3 regions of the Nesterenkonia xinjiangensis genome follow, and region 3 is predicted to be linked to each of the others. Evidence: riboswitches for the same ligand, from Rfam matches in the RefSeq annotation. Region 3 holds a riboswitch; each other region holds the start of a gene.
What was found. A riboswitch is a leader RNA that binds a small molecule or an ion and turns the genes downstream of it on or off. The one in region 3 is predicted to bind thiamine pyrophosphate.
Positions count from the first base shown of each region.

Region 1: linked by a shared signal. The riboswitch ahead of thiD (bifunctional hydroxymethylpyrimidine kinase/phosphomethylpyrimidine kinase) and the one ahead of thiO (glycine oxidase ThiO) in region 3 are both predicted to bind thiamine pyrophosphate.
Region 2: linked by a shared signal. The riboswitch ahead of HNR09_RS09470 (3-oxoacyl-ACP reductase) and the one ahead of thiO (glycine oxidase ThiO) in region 3 are both predicted to bind thiamine pyrophosphate.

Region 1 is NZ_JACCFY010000001.1:3,278,474-3,285,562, reverse strand. Features, by position in the region: gene HNR09_RS14710 (sugar-binding transcriptional regulator) at 1-418, shown strand, start outside; gene HNR09_RS14705 (GTP pyrophosphokinase) at 606-1,601, shown strand; gene thiD (bifunctional hydroxymethylpyrimidine kinase/phosphomethylpyrimidine kinase) at 1,604-2,479, opposite strand; TPP riboswitch at 2,470-2,588, opposite strand; gene chrA (chromate efflux transporter) at 2,659-3,900, opposite strand; gene HNR09_RS14690 (SGNH/GDSL hydrolase family protein) at 4,027-5,187, shown strand; gene HNR09_RS14685 (hypothetical protein) at 5,327-5,761, opposite strand; gene HNR09_RS14680 (AEC family transporter) at 6,045-7,046, opposite strand.
Region 2 is NZ_JACCFY010000001.1:2,079,373-2,086,461, forward strand. Features, by position in the region: gene HNR09_RS09450 (ABC transporter ATP-binding protein) at 1-944, shown strand, start outside; gene HNR09_RS09455 (ABC transporter family substrate-binding protein) at 1,087-2,949, shown strand; gene HNR09_RS09460 (DinB family protein) at 3,138-3,722, shown strand; gene HNR09_RS09465 (carbon-nitrogen hydrolase family protein) at 3,801-4,640, shown strand; TPP riboswitch at 4,740-4,835, shown strand; gene HNR09_RS09470 (3-oxoacyl-ACP reductase) at 4,937-5,752, shown strand; gene HNR09_RS09475 (LLM class flavin-dependent oxidoreductase) at 5,755-7,089, shown strand, end outside.
Region 3 is NZ_JACCFY010000001.1:1,647,674-1,654,762, reverse strand. Features, by position in the region: gene eat (ethanolamine permease) at 1-586, opposite strand, end outside; gene HNR09_RS07540 (FadR/GntR family transcriptional regulator) at 736-1,497, shown strand; gene moeB (molybdopterin-synthase adenylyltransferase MoeB) at 1,478-2,698, opposite strand; gene HNR09_RS07530 (thiazole synthase) at 2,691-3,482, opposite strand; gene thiS (sulfur carrier protein ThiS) at 3,510-3,749, opposite strand; gene thiO (glycine oxidase ThiO) at 3,755-4,978, opposite strand; TPP riboswitch at 4,968-5,074, opposite strand; gene HNR09_RS07515 (carbohydrate ABC transporter permease) at 5,090-5,962, opposite strand; gene HNR09_RS07510 (carbohydrate ABC transporter permease) at 5,959-6,918, opposite strand; gene HNR09_RS07505 (substrate-binding domain-containing protein) at 6,915-7,089, opposite strand, start outside.

The DNA.
Region 1 (7,089 bases), 1.6 Mb from region 3:
GCGCGAACGCTCGACGCGGCGGATCCTGGACATGCACCGTCGCGCCGCGCTGGCGGTCTTCGGCGTCGGCACCTTCGCCGAAGGGCTGCCCTCCCAGGTGTACTCCGGCGGGTACCTCAGCCGCGACGACCTCAACGCGCTCTCCTCAGAGCAGGTGGTCGGCGATGTCTGCACCGTCTTCCTCCGCGCGGACGGCAGCTGGGAGGACATCGCGCTCAACCGCCGCGGCTCCGGTCCGGTGCCCTCGGAGCTGGTCCGCGTCCCGCGCCGGATCTGTGTGGTCAACGGGCCGCACAAGGTTCCGGCGCTGCGGGGAGCCCTCGCCGCCGGGCTCGTCACCGATCTGGTGCTCGACCAGATCTCCGCCGACCGGCTGGCCTACGGGCACCCGCGCGATCAGGCTGCTGGAGGGGCCTGATCAGTGCCCGCACGCCGCAGTTCCCCGCGGCAGTCCATCGAGGTGCAGAAGGTATCGATTCGGCCACAACCGTCGAGGGACTTCACAGGTTCTGCTCCTAGGGTCGAGAATCGAAGGGGTCGAGGTGCACCGACTCGACCTCCCCGGCGAGCAGCTCTGCCCCGGGATGGAATACGAAGGAGTGACCATGTCCGCTGGCCAGTCCACTGAGGCCGACAGCCGTCTCCTGTCGACTGATGGGCGAAGCCCTTCCCCCCGGCAGCAGCCCCGGCCCACCGGCGCCGCCCTCGCCCGGAGCGAGGAGCATGAGGACGACACCTATCAGCAGCTGCTGAAGCAGCTCCACACCAACGCCGGCAAGAACGGCACCACCGGGGTGGTGCCGCGGATGATCGACATCCGCCGACAGCTCACCGAGTTCCAGCTGCACTACAAGTTCGGCATGGACGAGGTCCTCACCAAGATCAACGTGCTGCGTGAGGAGTTCGAGCACACCCGCGACTACTCCCCCATCGAGCACGTGAACTTCCGGCTGAAGTCCCTGGATCGGATCCTGGACAAGGTGCAGCGCTACGGCTGCGAGCCGACGTTGGAGGGCATCCGTGGATCGATCCGAGACATCGCGGGCATCCGCATCACCACCTCTTTCGTCTCCGACGCCTACTGGGTGGCGGAGATGCTGTGCAGCCAGCCGGACCTGCGGGTCGTGGAGGTCAAGGACTACATCCGTAGTCCCAAGCCCAATGGCTACCAGAGTCTGCACGTGATCGTGCAGGTTCCGGTGTTCCTCTCGAATCGCACCGAGTTCGTCTACGTCGAGGTGCAGATCCGCACCGTCGCCATGGACTTCTGGGCCTCCCTGGAGCACAAGATCTACTACACCTACTCCGGCGAGGTCCCGGACGACATTCACGAGGAGCTGCGTGACGCCGCGGAGAAGGCTGCCGCGTTGGATCGCCAGATGGCTGAGATCAGGGACCGCGTGACTCAGCTCAAGGAGCAGGCCCCCACCTCTGGCCAGGGCGCCACCGGCCCCACCCCAGCCGCTGCCGACCGGCCCCGCACCGGGCCGTGGTTCCCGGATGAGGAGCTCTCGGAGGACGAGTTCTCCGGCGAGCAGGCCACCACAGCCGCCTGGAAGTGGGAGGACATCGCCCAGCAGGCCTCCTCTCAGCAGAACTGAGCTCAGAAGCGGCGTTCCCACAGCTGCGCGAAGTGCTGGATGGGTCCGTGGCCGCGGCCGACGTCGAGCCGCTCGGTGTCTCGCAGGGCCGCCGTCATCCATTCCTTGACCACAGGCACCGCCGTCTCCCAGTCCAGTCCACGTGCCCGCAGTGCGGCCAACGCCGAGGACACCGAGCAGCCGGTGCCGTGGGTGTTGGTGGTGCGGATGCGCTCCGAGACGTGCCGCCCCTCGGGCCTGCGCGTGCCGTCGTCCTCGGCCGGGTGGACCAGGATGTCCTCGACCTCGTCGTCGTCGAAATGTCCGCCTTTGGCGAGCACGACGACGTCATGGGCGTCCGCCACGGTGCGGGCCTGGCGGATCAGCGACTCGCCGTCCTCGGAGGGTGGTCCTCCGGCCAGGAGCGCCAGCTCCGGGATGTTCGGGGTGATGAGGTCCGCCCGGTGCAGAAATCCGATGAGCGCCTGCTCCGCGTCCGGTTGGAGCAACCGGTCCCCCGAGGTTGCGACCATCACCGGATCCACCACCAGCCAAGGCCGGCCCGGCAGAGCGTCCCACCAAGTGGAGACGGTCTCGATGACGTCCACCGTTCCGAGCATGCCCACCTTGACCGCGTCCAGAGAGACGTCATCGCTGACCGCCTCCAGCTGCGCCTGCAGGAAGGAGACCGGGGGCAGATGGATCTCCCGGACACCCTGGGTGTTCTGCGCGACCAGCGCAGTCACCACCGCCATCCCGTAGCCGCCGTGGGCGGCGAAGCTCTTCAGGTCCGCGTGGATCCCGGCTCCCCCGGTGGGGTCGGTCCCGGCGATGGAGAGGATGTTGGGAATCTCCCGTGGGGAGCCCGGAGCTGGGCGAGCAGAGGAGGGTGACGTCATCGGGGCATCCCTTCGCGAGCATGATCAGGATCAGGTTCAACGGGTGTGCTCTCAGCCTGAGCCGCTGTGCAGAGTCGCTCCGCAGGCTCAGGCACCCCGTGCCGCTGATCGAGTCTAGTCGACGAGGGCGTGCGGGACCTCACACGGTCTGCCCGACGACGGCACGTCCCGGACGGTGCTCAGAGCACGATCCAGCCCAGGAAGCCTGCACCGATGACGACCGCCCAGGCCGGCACCTTCCAGCTGTTCAACGCGACGAAGCAGGCCACGGCCACGGCCAGGGCGACCAGGCCGACGTCGAGCACTCCGGCGGTGAACACCGGGTCATAGAGCGCGGCCGCGAGGATTCCGACCACCCCGGCGTTGACACCCGTCAATGCCCGCCGTGCCAGCGGCGCACCCCGCAGCGCCTCCCAGAACGGCAGGGCTCCGATGACCAGCAGCGCCGCAGGCAGGAAGATCGCCCCCACGGCGATCAGTGCCCCGGCGGCACCGCCGGGTCCCTCGATCGTCGAGGCGCCCAGGTAGCCGGCGAAGGTGAAGAGCGGGCCGGGTACCGCCTGGGCGGCGCCGTAGCCGGCCAGGAAGACCTCCGAGTCGACCAGCCCGGGCCCGACCATCTCCGCCTCCAGCAGCGGGAGGACCACGTGCCCGCCGCCGAAGACCAGAGAGCCTGCGCGATAGAAGAGGTCCACCAGCTGGGCCGCCCCGTGCCAAGCGGCCGACCCGGCGGAGGCGACCAGCAGCGGCAGCCCCACCAGCAGGGCACCGAAGAGGATCAGCGCACCGGCGGAGACCTTCTTGGAGACCTTGACGGTGAAGGCGTCCTCGTCCCGGGGCTGAGGAGTCTCGGGACGCAGCCACAGCAGGCCGACCAGTCCGGCGACGGCGATCGCCCCCACCTGCACGAAAGGCTGCGGGACGAGCACCACAGTGATCATGGCCCCGGCGGCGATGCTCGCCCGGGGCGCATCCGGGGTGAGCGTCTTCGCCATGCCGAGCACCGCATGGGCGACGACGCCGACGGCGGCGGCCTTGAGCCCGTGGATCCAGCCCGCATCAGAGAAGTCCCCGAGCGTGGCGACACCATAGGCGAAGGCCACCAGGAGCAGCACCGAGGGCAGGGTGAAGGCGAACCATGCCGCGCACATCCCTCCCCAGCCGGCTCGCTGCAGACCCAGGGCCATCCCAACCTGGCTGGAGGCCGGCCCCGGCAGGAACTGGCACAGAGCGACGAGATCCGCATAGGCCTTCTCGCTCAGCCACCGGCGCCGCTCCACGAAGGCCTCACGGAAATAGGCCAGGTGGGCGACCGGACCGCCGAACGAGGTCAGTCCGAGACGGAGGAAGATGAGGAAGACCTCGGCGACGCTGCCGTCATGGCCTCGAGCGGGGACTGAGGGGTGGTGTACGTGGCTCACAGGACTCCAGACTGTCGAAGTCAGGTTAACGGATGGCGAACGTCACCGCCTCGTCCCGTTCTGCGGCCTGCGAGCGACGGGTGGACCCGCAGGCCGGCCACGGGGAGGTCAGTAGACTCTGGAGGCATGACCGAGCTGTCCCAGGCCACTGCCCTGCAGACCACCCGCATCATGGATCACCACCTCCATGGGGCGGTGGAGCTCGTCCCCGGGAGGCACGGGCTCCTGCCCCAGCGTCTGCCTGCCCACGCGCGCGCCCAGCTCCATGATCCGGGCACGGCAGCCGTGGCGGCGGCGCCGGCCGGTGTGCGGCTCCGACTGCGGACCAGCGCCCGACGTCTGTCGATGCAGGTGCTGCCGACCGACCTGGGAGCCCGTCAGGACCCTGTGCGCCCCGCGCCGGTGCATGATGTGCTGGTCGACGGCGTCCTGACCTCACGAGCGGTGGCGCACCCCTGCGACATGCCGGACGCACCATGGACGGTGGAGCTCTCCGATGCGGCGCCGACAGGGCTGCTGCCTACCGGAGAGAAGCTCGTGGAGATCTGGCTGCCGTATGAGGAGCCCGCCGAGCTGGTGTCCCTGCAGAGCGACGAGCCTGTGTTCCCGGTGCCGCCGGCCGGACCGCGCTGGGTGCACCACGGCAGCTCCATCAGCCACGGCTCCGATGCGGAAGGCCCCTCCCGGACATGGCCCGCCGTGGCGGCGCGGCTCTCTGGCCACGACGTGGTGAACCTGGGCTTCGGCGGCAATGCGATGCTCGACCAGTTCACCGCCCGCACCATCCGTGACCTGCCGGCCGAGGTGATCACCCTCAAGCTGGGGATCAACGTGGTCAACGGGGACGTCTTCCGGCTGCGCAGCTTCTCTCCGGCGGTCCACGGCTTCCTGGACACGATCCGCGACGGCCATCCGCACACGCCGGTGCACGTGATCACGCCCCTGTGGTGCGGCATCCAGGAGCTCACCCCCGGGCCGGTCGTCGCGACGGACCATACGGATGACGACGGCGGCGTGCGTCGGGTCTTCCACGCCACCGGGGATCCGGCACACGTCTCTGAGGGGCGGCTCGACCTGACGGTGGTGCGGACCGAGCTGACGCGCATCGTGACAGAGCGAGCCTCGACCGACCCGGACCTTCACCTGGTGGACGGCCTGGAGCTCTATGGTCCTGACGACGCACAGACCCGTCCTCTGCCGGATGGCCTGCACCCCGACACTGCGACGCACCGCTTCATCGGGGAACGTTTCGCCCGCGCAGTGCTGGCGAGCCCTTCGGGACGATGAACGACGGCGGGCCGTCCCGACACTGCGTCAGCGTCGCGGACGGCCCGCCGAGACGCTGGTGCGGATGTCCCGTCTTAGCACCTAGCTGGCCCTCACCTCTGGCGGGGCCTTCAGAGCACCTCTGCGTTGTGGGTATCGCTCAGCCGCCGATCATCCCGGCGACCTGGACCTCCACACTGCTTGCCTCGCCGGGAACACCGTTCTCGTCGAATCCGATCACACTGAGCGTGTAGAAACCGGGCTCAAGTCCTATGGTGTCGTACGCGATCGCCCGGTTGCCCTCGTGCGTGAGGCCGCCGTCGACGGTCTCTTCTTCGCTTGCCAGTGACCACCGGTACGTCTCAGCGCCATCCACCGGTTCCCAGGTCACGATCACCAGGTGGTTGAGACGGTTGATCTCGAGAACCGGGGCGTTCGGCGGCTCTTCGGTCTCCGTGAGCACTGGCTCGGGGCTCGGGGCGGGGGCCTCTGGCTCAGCGGGGTGGTGGCCGTCACCGGCAGCGGAGGCGGCTCCTGCTGTGCCGATGGTCAGTGCTGCGGCTGCTGCGGTGGCATAGAAAGTCCGTGTCATCATTGTCTCTCGGCACCCCTTCTGCGGTGTTCTCATTCTTCCGTGTGCTCAGTGAGCGCCGCCGCATCGCCGCACATCGAATGCCTGCGGTCCACGATTCCCGACGGACTCTGCACCCCACACTAGGGAAGATCACTCGCCTTGTTAAGACGTGACGTTCGATTCCATCGTCACGATGATGAGGCCGGTGACGAGTGAGTTCTGGCAGGAGAGCCTGCCGCCTTCACGCGTGCTCAAGCTCGGCCTCCGAAGGGTGATGGTCCCCGACCGACCGTCGCGACCTCCCCTATATCTGCAGCAGCTCGGCGATCATCGGCAACGTCACCACGCTCAGCACGGTGCCTGCCACCAGGATCGCCGCGGCCAGACGACCGTCTCCATCGTATTCCTCGGAGAAGATGAAGACCGTGGTGGACGACGGCATGGCCGCCATCAGCACCAGTGTCGCGGCCCAGACCGGCCCCAAGTGGTCCAGGAAAGGAAGCACCGCCAGCCAGGTGACCCCAGGCAGCAGCAGAAGTTTGACCCCCGTGCCCAGCGCGATCGAACGCTTGGGCACTCCGCCGCTGCGGATGCCCTCCAGTGCGGGGTGCATGGCCAGCCCTACGGCGAACAGCGCCAGCGGGACCGCGGTCTGTCCGATCATCTCCACCCCTTCCGAGAACACCTGGGGCGGGGCCAGCGGGGTCATCACCACCAGCAGTGCAGCGGCCATGGAGAGCGCGATGGGGTTCAGCAGCACCGCTCGGCGGACGATCGGCCAGAGCCGACGTCGCCAGGCAGAGCGGAACCCCACCTCTGAGGAGGTGTCCCCCGCATCCCCGGGACCCGGCGGCGTGGTCTCAGCCCCGCCGAGGGCCGTGCGGACCACCGGATAACCGGTCATGTAGATCATGTTGTGCACCAGATGGATGATGCCGGCAGCCAGTGCGGCCTCAGGCCCGATCGTGCTCAGCGTGATCGGGATGCCGAAGTAGCCGACGTTGCCGAAGGTGGCCGCCAGTGAAGTCGGCGCCGCCCCAGCACGGGCACGCGAACCCAGCAGATGGGCCGTGCCGTAGGTCCCCACGGAGAGCGCCAACGTGACCATCGCGGCGATGATCACCGCCCCCACCGGAAAGCGGCCGGTCGGAGGTGCGGCCACCACGGCGGAGAACACGAAGGCCGGCAGTCCGAAATAGAAGACGAAGGCGTTCAACGCACCCTGGAATCCGCGGAATCGGGAGGCGAAGCCCGCCAGGAATCCGACGACGAGCACGAGGAACATCGGGGCGATCGTCGTGAGCATGGAGAGCACCGTACGATCCTAGGTCATGGGTGGCACTCCCCCG
Region 2 (7,089 bases), 430 kb from region 3:
ACGTCAGCTTCGAGGTGCGGGAGGCCGAATGCTTCTCCATCGTGGGGGAGTCCGGCTCGGGGAAGAGCACCACGCTGCTGGAGATCATGGAGCTGGACCCGCCCGAGGGCTCCACGATCCATCTCGCAGGAACGGAGATCCTCGGCTCGAGGAAGAAGCACCGGGCGTCCAAAGAGCAGCGTGCCGGGATCCAGATGGTCTTCCAGGACCCCACCGGAGCTCTCTCCCCACGGCAGACCGTCTACGAGCTGCTCGCCGAGCCGATGCAGGCCCAGGGGTGGAAGCCGGAGCGCATCACCGCCCGGGTCTTCGAGCTGGTCGAGATCGTGGGCCTGCAGCCGGATCACCTGGACCGGTTCCCCAACGCCTTCTCCGGAGGGCAGCGGCAGCGCATCGGCATCGCCCGGGCGCTGGCCCTGGACCCGGAGGTCATCGTCCTCGACGAGCCGGTCTCCGCCCTGGACGTGTCCATCCAGGCCGGGGTCATCAATCTGCTGCAGCGGCTGAAGTCAGAGCTGGGGCTCTCCTACGTGATGGTCGCCCATGATCTCTCGGTGGTGCGCCACATCTCGGACCGGGTGGCGGTCATGTACCTGGGACGCCTGGTGGAGATCGGTGACGTCGAGCAGATCTATGAGAACCCGCGGCACCCCTACACGCAGGCTCTGCTCGCGGCGATCCCGGTGCCCGACCCTGAGGTCGAGACCCGCAGGAGACATCTCGTGCTGGAGGGCGATCTGCCTTCGCCCACGGACGTGCCGGTCGGCTGCAGCTTCCGTCCCCGGTGTCCTCTCTACGCGATGCTGCCGAAGGACAGGCAGACCGTGTGCGAGGAGGTCGAGCCCGAGCTGGAGCATCTGGACGGCAGAGGCGATGTCGACCAACGGGTGGCCTGCCACCATCCGACCGATCTGCTCGGTGTCCAGCAGACCTCGCTGAGCTGAGCGGCGATGTGCTGAAGAGTCTCCGGCCGGGGAGCCCGCCCGCCCCGACCGGTCAGTGGCCCTGAGACGGCGAAGCCTCGTCGGTCAGGGAGGGAAGAGCGGAGCTTGGGCGTCCGTGCATTCGTACTGGAGGAGAGGACAGATGACATTTCCGAAGAGAAGGACCCTGCGACGCAGGGCAGCGCTGCCCGGTGCCGTGCTGGCGATCGGCGCGCTGACCCTGTCGGCCTGCGGTGACGGTGACGGGGGAGGCGGTGGATCTGCTCCCGATGAGGCCTCACTGAGCGGCGACCTCGAGGAGGTCTATGACATCAACGCCCAGCCTGCCGACGCCCTCCAGGAGGGCGGCCAGCTCACCCTGCCGATCGGTCACTTGGGTCCGAACTTCAACGGTCTGACCAATGCGGGCAACGCGCAGGACACCCGGCAGATCCTCAGCGCCGTCCACACCGCCAGCGCCTGGAGGTTGGACCCGGAGGGCGACTACGTCCTGAACGAGGACTACTTCCTCTCCGCAGAGCAGGAGATCACCGACGACGGCGTCCAGCTGCTCCACTATGAGCTCAATCCGGAGGCCGTCTGGAACGACGGCACGCCGATCGACTTCGAGACCTATGAGCACACCCTCGCCATCCGTTCGGGGGACGAGGAGGGCTACGACCTGGTGAGCACCACGGCCTATGACCAGGTCGAGAGTGTCGAGCAGGGTGAGGATGAGTGGCACTTCACCATCACCATGGAGGAGATGTATCAGCCTTGGCAGAGCATCTTCAACGGGGGCAGTCAGGGGGACAGCCCCATCATCCACCCGGACGTTGACACTCCGGAGGAGTTCAACGACGGATTCGTGAACGACGTCCGTCCCGAGTTCCTCGCGGGCCCCTTCACCGTGGACACCATGGATCTGGCCGCCAATGTCATCTCGCTGGTGCCCAACGAGAACTGGTGGGGTGAGGCGCCGGTGCTCGATCGGCTGAACTTCGCCACCTATGAGACCAGTGCGACCATCCCGGCGTTCCAGAACGGCGAGATCGACGCCACCAGCGTCGCGACCCGGCCCCGCTACGAGGAGCTCACCGAGTGGTCCGAGGACGGTTACGACATCCGTCGGGGCCAGCGCATGGCCACCTGTGGCTTCGTGCTCAACGGGGACGCCACCAACCTCGACGACGTGGCGGTGCGTGAGGCGATCTTCCGCGTCCTGGACCGCGGGCAGCTCGCCGCCATCCAGTTCGAAGGCATCAACTGGGACGAGGAGACTCCCGGGTCCTGGCTGATGATGCCCTTCGATGAGCGCTATGAGGACGCCTACCCGGTCGAGGACGACGACCCGGAGGGTGCCGAGGAGGTGCTCGAGGAGGCCGGCTGGACCTTCGAGAGCGACGACGACGAGTTCCGCAGCCGCGACGGTGAGGAGCTCCGCGTCGTCTTCAACACCTTCGGGGATGACCCGATCAACCAGGCCATGGTCCAGGCCGCGCAGAGCATGGCGGCCGGTGCCGGGATGAACCTGGACGTCAACAACCAGGGGTCGGGGCAGTTCGGCGAGGTCGTCGGCGGACGTGACTTCGGCCTGGTCAACATGTGCTACGGCAAGGCCGGGGCGGACCCGACCAGTGCCCCCAACCAGTTCTACTCCACTGGTGACGGAAACCTGACCGGGCTGGGGAACGAGGAGCTCGACGACCGGATCAGCGAGCTGTTCGGCATCGAGGACGACGATGAGCGCTTTGCCGAAGCGCAGGCCCTGGAGCAGGAGGCGCTCAGCGAGTACTTCCACTACCTCGCCTACGCCAACGGTCCGGTGATCACCGCCTTCCGGGAGGGGCTCGCGAACTACGGTCCGAGCCTCTTCGAGACCACGGATTGGACTCAGGTCGGCTGGGAGGACGACGCCGGCCACGACGGCACCGACACCGGCGTCGACGTCGAGGAGCTCGAGGACACGGATCCCGAGGACGCGGACGAGGATGCTGACGAGGAAGACGCGGACGAGGAGGACTGAGGCTCTCCGGCCCCCGCGACGCGTCATGTGTCCCCGTCTTGTTCGTTCGTCCCCGTGCAATTCCACGGGGACGAACGAACAGGGCGGGGACAAGACGCAGAGCAGAGAGAGCCCGCCATGTGCGGGTGGTGTCAGGGTGCGGCCGGGGAACGGTGCCGTGGGAATGAGGCAGCTCTTACAGTTCCCCCATGAGCGATGATGATGCTGAGCCAGAGATGCTGCTGCGCTACCTGCAGGGGCTCCGTGAGGCCCTGCTGTGGAAGCTCGACGGCGTCCCGGAGCATGACGTCCGCCGGCCGCTGACGGCGACCGGGACGAACCTGCTGGGCCTGGTCAAACATGTGGCCAGCATGGAGATGGGCTACTTCACCGCACCGCTGGGCCGTCCCAGTCCGGTGCCGATGCCGTGGCTGGAGGCCGGCGCCGCCCTCAACGCGGACCTCTACGCGACTCAGGAGGAGAGCCGCGAGTGGGTGCGGGACTTCTACCGCACCTCCTGGCGGACCACCGACGACGCCGTCGCCGAGCTGGGCCTGGGTGCGCCCGCCCAGGTGCCCTGGTGGGGAGAGAACGGGCGCACCACTCTGGGGCGGCTGCTGGTCCACCTGATCGCTGAGACCGCACGGCACGCGGGTCATGCCGACATCCTGCGTGAGCAGCTCGACGGCGCCGTGGGCATGCAGGACGGCAATGACAACATGCCCCCGGCCGAGGATGCCGAGTGGCAGGACCATGTGGTGGAGCTGCAGCGCATCGCTGACGAATTCCTCTGAGCTTGAGGCGTCTGCGGAACCAGGGGAGGGATTCGGCCCGCGCTCCCGGGACGCGGCGCTGCGACGTAGGCTGGGCCCATGCGTATCGCAGCAGCACAGATCGTCACCGGTGAGGACCCGCAGCAGAACCTGGCGCTCGTGGAGAAGTGGACGGCGCAGGCCGCTGAGGCCGGCGCCCGTCTGGTGGTGTTCCCCGAGGCCGTGCAGCGCGCTTTCGGACACTCGCTGACGCCCATCGCCGAGCCTGTCGACGGAGCCTGGGGCACCGAACTGCGTCGGATCGCGGAGCGCCACGGGGTCGCGATCGTCGCGGGCATGTTCACCCCCGCACAGCCGGGGGAGCAGGGCCGCGAGCGGGTGACGAACACCCTGCTCGTGGTGGACGGCGCAGTGGACGGCACCGGAAACGGCGTGCTGGCCGCCTACGACAAGATCCACCTCTACGACGCCTTCGGCTTCCAGGAGTCCAAGACCGTGGCTCCCGGCGAGGCCCCGGCCCGGTTCGCTCTGGACGGGCAGACGCTGGGGCTGGCGACCTGCTATGACATCCGCTTCCCGAACCTGTTCACCGCCCACGCCCGGGCCGGCGCGCTCGCCACCATCCTGCCGGCGTCGTGGGGTGCCGGGCCGGGCAAGGTGGACCAGTGGCGGCTGCTGGCTCGTGCCCGGGCGCTGGACTCCACGCAGTACGTGATCGCCTGCGGCCAGGGCCTGCCCTCGGCCGCCGGCGTCGAGGCGGTGGAAGGGGCGCCCACCGGGGTGGGTCACTCGATGATCGTCTCGCCCACGGGAGAGATGCTCGCCGAGGCTGGCGAGGCCCCGGAGCTGCTGGTGGCCGACCTCGACGCCGACGTCGTCACCGCTGCCCGGCAGAGGCTCCCGGTGCTGGCCAACGCCCGGGAGATCCCGCAGGGCTAACGTTCACGGAGCCCAGAGGGCTCAGGAGTCTGCGGGACGCCGGCTGACGGCCCGTCCTGTCATCGACTGGCTGTGACGCCCGCCATGTGATGAGATGAAGGCTGTGACACGGGGTGCCGCGCACTGCGGCTGAGATGACACCCGTCGAACCTGATCCAGTTAGCACTGGCGAAGGGATCGTCCGGCTGGTGCGGCGTTTGGCCGCATCGCGGCGGTGAGCATCGGTCCGCAGATGGCCGCAGGCTCACGTCGCACATCGCCTGCGGGCTGCCTTCGCCTCGAGACGAGAGGCACGCATGAGCACCGCCACCATCACCACAGAAGTCACCTCCCAGCACGACGACGGCGCGCTGCCGCTGAGCGAACAGGTCGTCGTCGTCACCGGCGGCGCCCGCGGCCTGGGCGCGGCGATCACCCGCGCCTTCCTCAGCGAAGGCGCCCGGGTGGTGGTCAACTACCACTCCTCGCAGGCCGCCGCCGAGGAGATCGCCGCCGCCCACCCGGAGCGGGCGCTCGCGGTGCAGGCCGACGTCCGCGACGCGGAGCAGGTCCGCAGCCTGATCAGCACCGCGAGGGAGCATTTCGAGCGTCCGGTGACCACGGTGGTGAACAACGCCCTGGTGGACTTCGCTTTCACCGGCGACGCCCGCTCCAAGGCCGATGCGATCACCGCCGAGGAGTTCGAGGCCCAGTTCGCCGGCTCCGTGACCGGTCCGCTGAACCTCATCCAAGCGGCACTGCCCGGGATGCGCGAAGCCGGCCAGGGCCGAGTCATCACCATCGGCACCAACCTCTTCCAGCACCCGGTGGTGCCCTACCACGACTACACCGCCGCCAAAGCGGCCCTGCTCTCGCTGACCCGCACCTTCGCCGACGACCTCGGCCCCGAGGGCATCACCGTCAACATGGTCTCCGGTGGGCTGCTGCGCACCACCGACGCCTCCGCCGCCACTCCGGAGGCGGTCTTCGACGCCATCGCCGCCGGCACTCCGCTGCGCACGGTCACCACTCCGGAGCAGCTGGCTGACGCCGCGCTGTTCTTCGCCTGCCCGTGGTCCCGCGGGGTCACCGGACAGAACCTCATCGTCGATGGCGGGCTGGTGAAGGGCTGAGCATGGGAGCGGTCGCACCGGAGGTCAAGCTCAACCTGTTCCTCTTCGGCGTCGGGCACCACAAGGCCGCCTGGCGCGCCCCGGACTCCGCTGTCGAGCGCCTCGGCGACGTCGACTATTACATCGACCTGGCCCGCACCGCCGAGCGGGGGAAGCTGGATGCGGTGTTCTTCGCCGACGGCCACTCGCTGGGCATCGGCGCTGTCGAGGACGGCCCCACCTGGTTCCTGGAGCCGCTGACGCTGCTCTCCGCCATGAGTCAGCACACCGAACGGATTGGGCTGGTCAGCACGGTCTCCTCCACGTTCTGGACCCCGTTCCACGCGGCCCGGCTGCTCGCCGGCCTGGACCATATTACCGGCGGGCGCATCGGCTGGAACGTGGTGACCTCCATGTTCGACGCCGAGGCGCAGAACCACTCCTATCCGTCCATGCCTGCCCATGCAGAACGCTACGCCAGGGCCGAGGAGTTCATCGACGCCGTCATCCGGCTCTGGGACTCCTGGCCGCAGGAGTCCCTGCTGCACGAGCGGGACGGCCGCTACGCCGACGGTGGCATGATCGCGCCCATCGACCACCAAGGCGAGCACTTCCAGGTCGCGGGGCCGCTCAACGTGCCCCGCCCGCCGCAGGGCCGGCCGGTGCTCTTCCAGGCCGGGGCCTCGGAGCAGGGCAGGGACCTCGCCGCACGTCACGCGGAGGCGATCTACGCCGTCGCCTACGACGCCGAGGCCGCACTGGACTACAGCACCGACGTACGACGTCGGCTCGCCACCGTCGGCCGTGAGCCCCGCGGCACCGCGATCATGCCCGGGCTGGTCACCTACGTGGGCTCGACCATAGCTGAGGCGCGGGCCAAGCAGGCCGCTCTGGACGAGCTGCTGCCCACCGAAGCCTCGTTGCGCCAGCTGAGCGTGTTCATCGGTCAGGACGCCTCGGGCTGGGAGCTGGACGCGCCGGTCCCGGATCTGCCCCCGTTGGAGGAGTTCACCGGGCCCAAGGGCCGCTACGCGACGATCCTGCGGATCATCGCCACCGAACAGCCCACGGTCCGGCAGCTGCTGGGACGGCTCGCCGCCGGGGGAGGGCACTGCACCATGGTCGGCACCCCGGAGTCCGTCGCAGACGAGATCGAACGCTGGGTCGACTCCGGCGCCGCCGACGGCTTCAACCTCATGCCGCCCACCCTGCCGGGAGGGATCGAGGACTTCGTGGAGCACGTGGTCCCGGAGCTGCAGCGCCGTGGCCGGTTCCGGAGCGAATACACCGGCACCACGCTGCGCGACCACCTCGGCCTGCAGATCCCGGAGCGGCGCGGCTCCGAGGTGCAGGAGTCC
Region 3 (7,089 bases):
TGACCTCCACGTGGGGCAGCAGTCCGAAGACGGTGGCCGCGAGCGCGACGACGGCGATCAGCGTGATCCCGAGCATCACCTTCAGCGCCTCCCCCACGCCCCAGAGGTGGATGCCGATGAACAGCAGATACGCGGCCAGGTAGATGGGCCAGGAGTTGGTCAGTCCGAACAGCCCCAGGGCCTCCACGTAGCCGCCGATGAAGGTGGCGATGGCCGCGGGGGCGACGGCGTACTCGATGAGCACCGCCATGCCGGTGGCGAACCCGCCCAGTGGGCCGAAGGCTCGGCGGGCGAATCCGTAGCCGGCACCGGCGGTGGGTATGGCGGAGGACATCTCTGCCAGCCCGAAGACCATGCAGGTGTACATCAGGCCCATGAGGACGAAGGCGATGAGCAGCCCGCCCCAGCCGCCGACGGAGAGTCCGATGTTCCAGCCGGAGAAGTCTCCGGAGATCACGTAGGCCACGCCGAGGCCGGCGAGCAGGATCCATCCGGCCGCCCCTCGTCGCAGCTGACGGTGCTTCATGTAGCTCTCGCCGACTCGCGTGTACTCCACATGTGCTGTGGAACCTGGTGTTCGTGACATGACACCCTCCCCAATGGACTGTTTTCAGTCCTTTGAACAGCACTACTGTGAGAGATGTCTCCCAGAGATGTCAAGAGTTCCGCCCGAAAATCGGTGAGGAGATCCTTCTGAAATACCATTGCGAGGAGCCTCTATGGCATGCTGATTCCATGTCTGAGTCGCCGTCGCTCCCCGCGCCTGCCGCGTCGCTGAGCCATGTGCTGGGCCAGACCCGGCGGGGGAACGTGCTGGAGGAGACCATCGCCCGGCTGCTGCGCGGCATCCGGCTGGGCAGCTTTCCCCCGGGGGACAAGCTGCCTCCGGAACGTGAGCTGGCCGAGTCCCTCGGGGTCTCCCGGAGTACTCTGCGCGACGCCCTGGCCGCACTGCAGCACACGGGCCATCTCTCGGTGCGCCGCGGGCGGTACGGAGGAACCTTCGTGACGGAGGAGCCGCCGGGGCCTGCCACGACGCTGCACGCCGGCGACGCCGCCGACGTCGAGGACGTGCTGACCTTCCGCGGTGTGGTCGAACCGGCGGCGGCCTCGCTGGCGGCCGCGGCGACGCTGAGCACAGAGCAGCGCTCAGCGCTGGTGCAGGCGCTGCAGGCCGTGGATAACGCGGAGCCGGCGCAGTACCGGCCCTTGGACGCCCGGCTGCACTGTCTGATCGCGGAGCTCTCCGGCTCGGCGATGCTCACGGCGTCGGTGGTGGAGGCCCGGGCGGCGGCCAGCGCCCTGCTGGACCGCATCCCGTTCCTGGACACGAACATCGCCCACTCCCAGGAGCAGCATCAGGCGATCGTCTCAGCTATCCTGCAGGGCGAGCCGACGCGGGCGGGCGAGCTGATGCAGGAGCACCTGGAGGGCACCGCCTCGCTGCTGCGCGGATTCCTCGCGGATGAGGGACCGGCTAGCGGCCCGCAGCCTTGACCTGCTCGTATCCGCCCACCAGGTTCCGCAGTCCGGCCTCGGGATTCCGGTGGCGCAGCACCGCGAGCGCCTGCCGCGAGCGGACCCCGATCTTGCAGTAGAGCACCACGGGCCGCTGTTCGCTGGCCTCGTCGATCCCCGGCACCGGGGAGCCGTGCCAGAGTTCGCCCAGCGGCACGTTGACCGCACCCTCGACGTGCCCGGCCGCGTACTCCCAGGGCTCACGGACGTCCACGACGCCGGCGATCCGCCCGGACTCGACGGCGGCCTGCAGCTCGCGGATGCCGATGTCCTCCGGGCCATACGGATGCCCGGTGTAGGGGTCAGTCTCCCCCATCACCGGGTGCAGGGCCGGGTCCTCCTCCACCGCACAGGCATCCCCGCCGGCGGACGGTCCGCCGCCCAGCCCGGCGACGTCAGCCCCGATGCTGGTGACCGGCTCCCGGTCCGGGTCCGGCAGCAGCCGCACCTCCCGGAAGGAGGCGGTGAGCGCGTCATAGGTCATCACCCGGCCGAGCAGGGTGTCACCCACTCCGGCCAGGAACTTGATGGTCTCAGTGGCCATCAGCGTGCCGATCACACCGGGCAGCACACCGAGCACCCCGGCCTCAGCGCAGGTGGGCACCTCCCCGGCGTCGGGGGCCTCGGGGTAGAGGTCCCGATAGGTGGGGCCGCGCTCCCCCGAGGGAAGCCGCGACCAGAACAGGCTCACCTGCCCGGCGAAGCGCAGGATGGAGCCGTAGACCAGCGGCTTGCCGGCGATCTCGCAGGCGTCGGAGACCACGTAGCGGGTCGCGAAGTTGTCCGAGCCGTCCACCACGATGTCCACCGGCTCCACCAGCGCCAGCGCGTTCTCGCCGGTGATCGGCTCCCGGTGCTCGTGCACGGTGATCTCCGGGTGCAGCCCGCGCATCACCGCTGCGGCGGACTCCGTCTTCGGCCGGCCGATGCCGGCCTCCGAGTGCAGGACCTGCCGGTGCAGGTTGGAGCGGTCCACGACGTCATGGTCGACGACGTCGATGGTCCCCACCCCGGCGGCGGCCAGGTAGGTGAGGATCGGGGCGCCGAGACCGCCGGCGCCGATGACCAGCACTCGGGCGTCGAGCAGCCGCAGCTGCGCATCGGGTCCGAAGCCGGTCAGCGAGAAGTGCCGCTGGAACCGTTCCAGCTGGGTCTGCGAGAGATCTTTCAGCTCAGTCAACGGGGTCGATCCTTCCTTCCATCGCGGAGGAGGCCAGGGCATGACGGCGGCGGGGGATCCGCCCCGCCCCGGCACAGAGCCAGCCGGAGGAGACGGCCAGGCGCATGGCGTGGGCCATGTCGGAGGGCCGCTGGGCGCGGGTGACTGCGGAGGCGACCAGCACGGCGTCGCAGCCGAGCTCCATGGCCAGCGCGGCCTCGGAGGCGGCGCCGATGCCGGCGTCGAGCACCACCGGCACGTTCGCCCGGGAGGCGATGAGCTCGATGTTGTGCGGGTTCAGGATGCCCAGACCGGTACCGATGGGCGCCCCCAGGGGCATGACGGCGGCGGCTCCGGCCTGCTCGAGGCGCACGGCCGCGGCCGGATCATCGGTGGTGTAGACCATGGGGATGAAGCCCCGGTCGGCGAGCTGCTCGGTGGCCTCGAGAGTTTCGATGACGTCCGGGAGCAGAGTGTGCTCATCGGCGATGACCTCGATCTTGATGAGGTTCGTCTCGAGCGCCTCGCGGGCGAGCTCGGCGGTGAGCACCGTGTCCTTGACGGTGTAGCAGCCGGCGGTGTTGGGCAGCACGTCGATGCCGAGCCGCTCGAGCATGGCGAACACGCTGGTCTTGGTCTCCGGGCTGTAGCGGCGCATGGCCACAGTGGTCAGCGTGGTGCCGGAGGCGAGCAGCGCCTGCTCCAGGGCGTCCAGGTCGGTGATCCCGCCGGTGCCCATGATGAGGCGGTTCTGCAAGGTGTAGTCGCCCACCTGCAGGGAGGGAGGAGTGGTGGCTGTGGTCATGGTGCTCTCTTCGGGTCAGGGGGCGGCTCAGCCGCCCTGCACGGCGGTGACGATCTCAATCTCCTCGCCGTGGCTCAGCACGGTGGCGGCCCAGGCGCTGCGCGGGACGACGGCGGCGTTGATCGCCACCGCCACACCCAGGCGGCCGCCGTCGGCGGGGGTGCCGTCGGGGCTCAGCTCGCGCCCGGTGGTCTGCGCGACGGCGTCGACGACTGTCGCCCCCTCGGGCAGCTTCACGTCTTCTTCGTTGATGGTCACGGTGAGCATGGGTCTCACAATCCTGTGGGGGTCATCTCTGGTGCGGTCAGCGACCGTGTCGGGCTCATATAGGCGAGCATCTGCCGGTCCGCCGCGCTCAGTGCGGCCTCGCCGTCGTCGCTGAGCAACGCGGCGGCCAACCGTGCGGCCAGCGGTGCCAGCAGGATCCCGTGTCGAGAGTATCCGGTGGAGATGACGACGTCGGGCGCCCCTTCCAGCCGGCCCAGGTAGGGGATGTCGTCAGGGGTGCCGGGGCGGGCCCGGGTGGTGATCTCCTCCAGCTCCATCTCCTTGACGGCGGGCAGCACGGCGACGGCGTCGTCGAGCAGCTCCTGCACGGAGCCCGCGTGGGTGCCGGGCATGCCATCCTCTCGCGAGGAGGCGCCGATGACCAGCCCGCCGTCGGCCCGTGGCACCAGGTAGACGTTGCGGCCGGCGACCTTGGCCCGGACGGTGGCGCCGAGGACGTGGTCCTCCCCGGGGAGCAGCTGGCCGGGACGCACCCGCAGGCGCAGCACGTCTCCGTGGACGGGCCGCAGATCCAGCGGGGCGCGGGCGGGCAGGCCGGCGATGTCGGCGCAGCCGAGCCCGGGCACCAGGAGGACCTTCTGCGCGGTGCGCTGCGTGCCGTCGTCGAGGGTGAGCGTGTGGGAGCCCTCCGCGTCGGGGCCGCCGATTGAGGTGACCCGCGCCTCCACGCGTCGGGCGGGCGGGCCGGCGTCGGGGAATCGAGCAGGATCCAGCGGACCCTCGAGGGCGGCGAGCGCACAGCTGGCCAGCATCCGGGGGTCCACCTGGTGGTCGCTGGGCACGTCCCAGCCCTTGGAGATGCCGGGGGCGAGTGCCGGCTCGCGGCGGCGCAGCTGGCCGGAGGTCAGCGGTTCCACGGCCATGCCGTGGGCCTGCTGGACGGCGACGAGGTCGGCGACGGCGTCGCGGTCGGAGCGGTCCGCGGCCAGCAGGATGGTGCCGTTCTCCCGCCACCCCGTGGGGGCGTCGACGGCGGCGTCCAGCGTGGCCAGGAAGGCCGGGTACTCGGCCCGGGCGGCGGTCATCAGCGGGTAGAGCCTGTCCTGCCCATACTGGACTTCGCTGATCGGGGCCAGCATCCCGGCGGCGGCGTAGCTGGCGTCCCGGGCGATCTCGGGGGCGATCATCGTGACCGCGTGCCCTTCGCGCCTCAGCTGCCAGGCTGACAGCAGCCCGACGACGCCCGCTCCCACGACAGTGACGCCCACAGCTCCTCCTCACGGCGGCATGATCCGCATCGAGTCCGAGTGGTCGGCGGGTTCGCCCTCTCAGCCCGGCCGGCCCGGGCTCCCACGGAATGCAGGTTCCATTCTAGTGGGTCAGCCCTTCACTCCGCCCGCTGCGATGAAGCCGGTCCCCAGGCTGCGGCCCACGAAGAGGTAGAGCACGATCACCGGCAGGGAGTAGAAGAGCGAGAACGCCGCCAACTGGCCGTAGGCGACTTGGCCATACTGTGAGGAGAACGTATAGAGGGTGACGGCCGCCGGCAAGTTGTCCGGACTGAGCAGCAGCATGAAGGGGACGAAGAAGTTCCCCCACATCATGACGAAGGTGAACATCGTGGCCACTCCGAGCCCTGACCGCATCAGCGGCATCACCACGGCCCACAGCGTCCGATAGACTCCGGCACCCTCGGTCCAGGCGCTCTCCTCGATCTCCATGGGCACGGCATCCATGAACCCCTTGGTGAGGAATATGGCGTACGGCAGCGAGGAGGCGCCGAGGAAAAGGATCGCGCCGAACATGGAGTCGATGAGGTTGACCTGCACGAAGAGCGAGTACACGGGGATCATGATCGCCGTGATGGGCAGGCCGGTGGAGAAGATGATGGTCAGCAGCAGGGACCGCTTGCCACGGAACCGATACCGCGAGATCGGGTACGCACACAGCACCGCCGCGGTCATGGTCACCAGAGTGGCGCCGCCGCACAGGATCAGCGAGTTGGCGATCGGCCGGAAGGTCGTCTCGGCGTTCCAGATGGCGCTGAAGTTGCCGAGGCTCCATCGCTCCGGCCATGAGACGGCGAGGGACGCGTCCGTATCGAAGGCGGCGAGCCCCACCCAGAGCAGAGGAATCAGGAACATGGCCCCGATGAACGCCATGACGAGTGTCGAGGCCGTCTCCGTAGTCCGTGCCCTGCGGCCCTTGCCGCCCCTGGCCGGCGCGGTCCGACGTGCTGAGGTGGTGGTCATCGTTTGTCCTCCTCGGGAAGCAGCCGCAGATAGGCGATCGAGGCGACCGCGCCGATCAGCAGGAGCAGCAGGGCCACGGCGGTTCCGTAGCCGAGCTGCCCGTAGGAGAAGGCCTGCTCATACATATAGAGCGGCAGGGTCTGGCTCTGCTGCGCGGGCCCTCCCCCGGTCATGATGAAGATGAGCCCGAAGACGGACAGTGTCTGCAGGGTGATGAGCATCAGGTTGGTGGCGACGGCGGGGCGCAGCAGCGGCAGGGTCACAGACCAGAACCTGCGCAGAGGGCCGGCCCCGTCCACTGACGCCGATTCCTGGATCTCCGCGGAGATGCTGCCCAGCGCCGCCGAGTAGACCAGCATGGAGAACGCCGTGCCCCGCCAGATGTTCGCGAAGGCGACTGCGAGGATCGGAAGGCTGAAGAGCAGGTCCTGCTGCGGAAGCCCGATGGACTCCAGGATCACATTGAGGCTGCCCTCGTCGGCGAAGAAGGTGTAGAGCAGGTATCCGGCCACGACTTCGGGCAGGATCCACGCCGCGATGACGATGGCGGTGATGACGAACGTCACGGCCCGGTGGGCCTTCTCCATCAGCAGTGCGAGGAACAGCCCGAGAAGGTTCTGGCCGATCACCGCAGACACCACGGTGAAGACGAGCGTCAGCCCGACCGAGTTCCAGAACTGAGAGTCGGTGAAGGCGTCGGTGAAGTTCTCGAACCCGACGAAGGAGGTCTCCGCCGCCCCCTCGCCGCGGATCGCGGAGTCGGTGAAGGCCAGCCAGAGCGAGTACAGGATGGGGCCTGCCATGAACAGCACGAGCAGCGACAGCGCGGGAACCATGGGGACGGCCCGGCCGAACGTGAGGCGGTCCCCGATGGTGCGATTCTGCCGTGGAGGCCCTCCTTCGCCGCTGGCGTCGGGCCGATGGATCTGGGACTGCGTGGCGGTCGGCGCGCTCATGACGACTCGTCCTGCACGTTCTCAGGGCCGACGATGTCGGTGACGGCGGCGTCGTAGGCGGCAGCCGCCTGTTCAGGGGTCTGGGATCGGGTCATCACGGCCTCCATAGCCTCCTGGATGGCGTTGGACACCTCGGGATAGGCCGGCAGCGCAGGCCGGTAATGGGCGCCC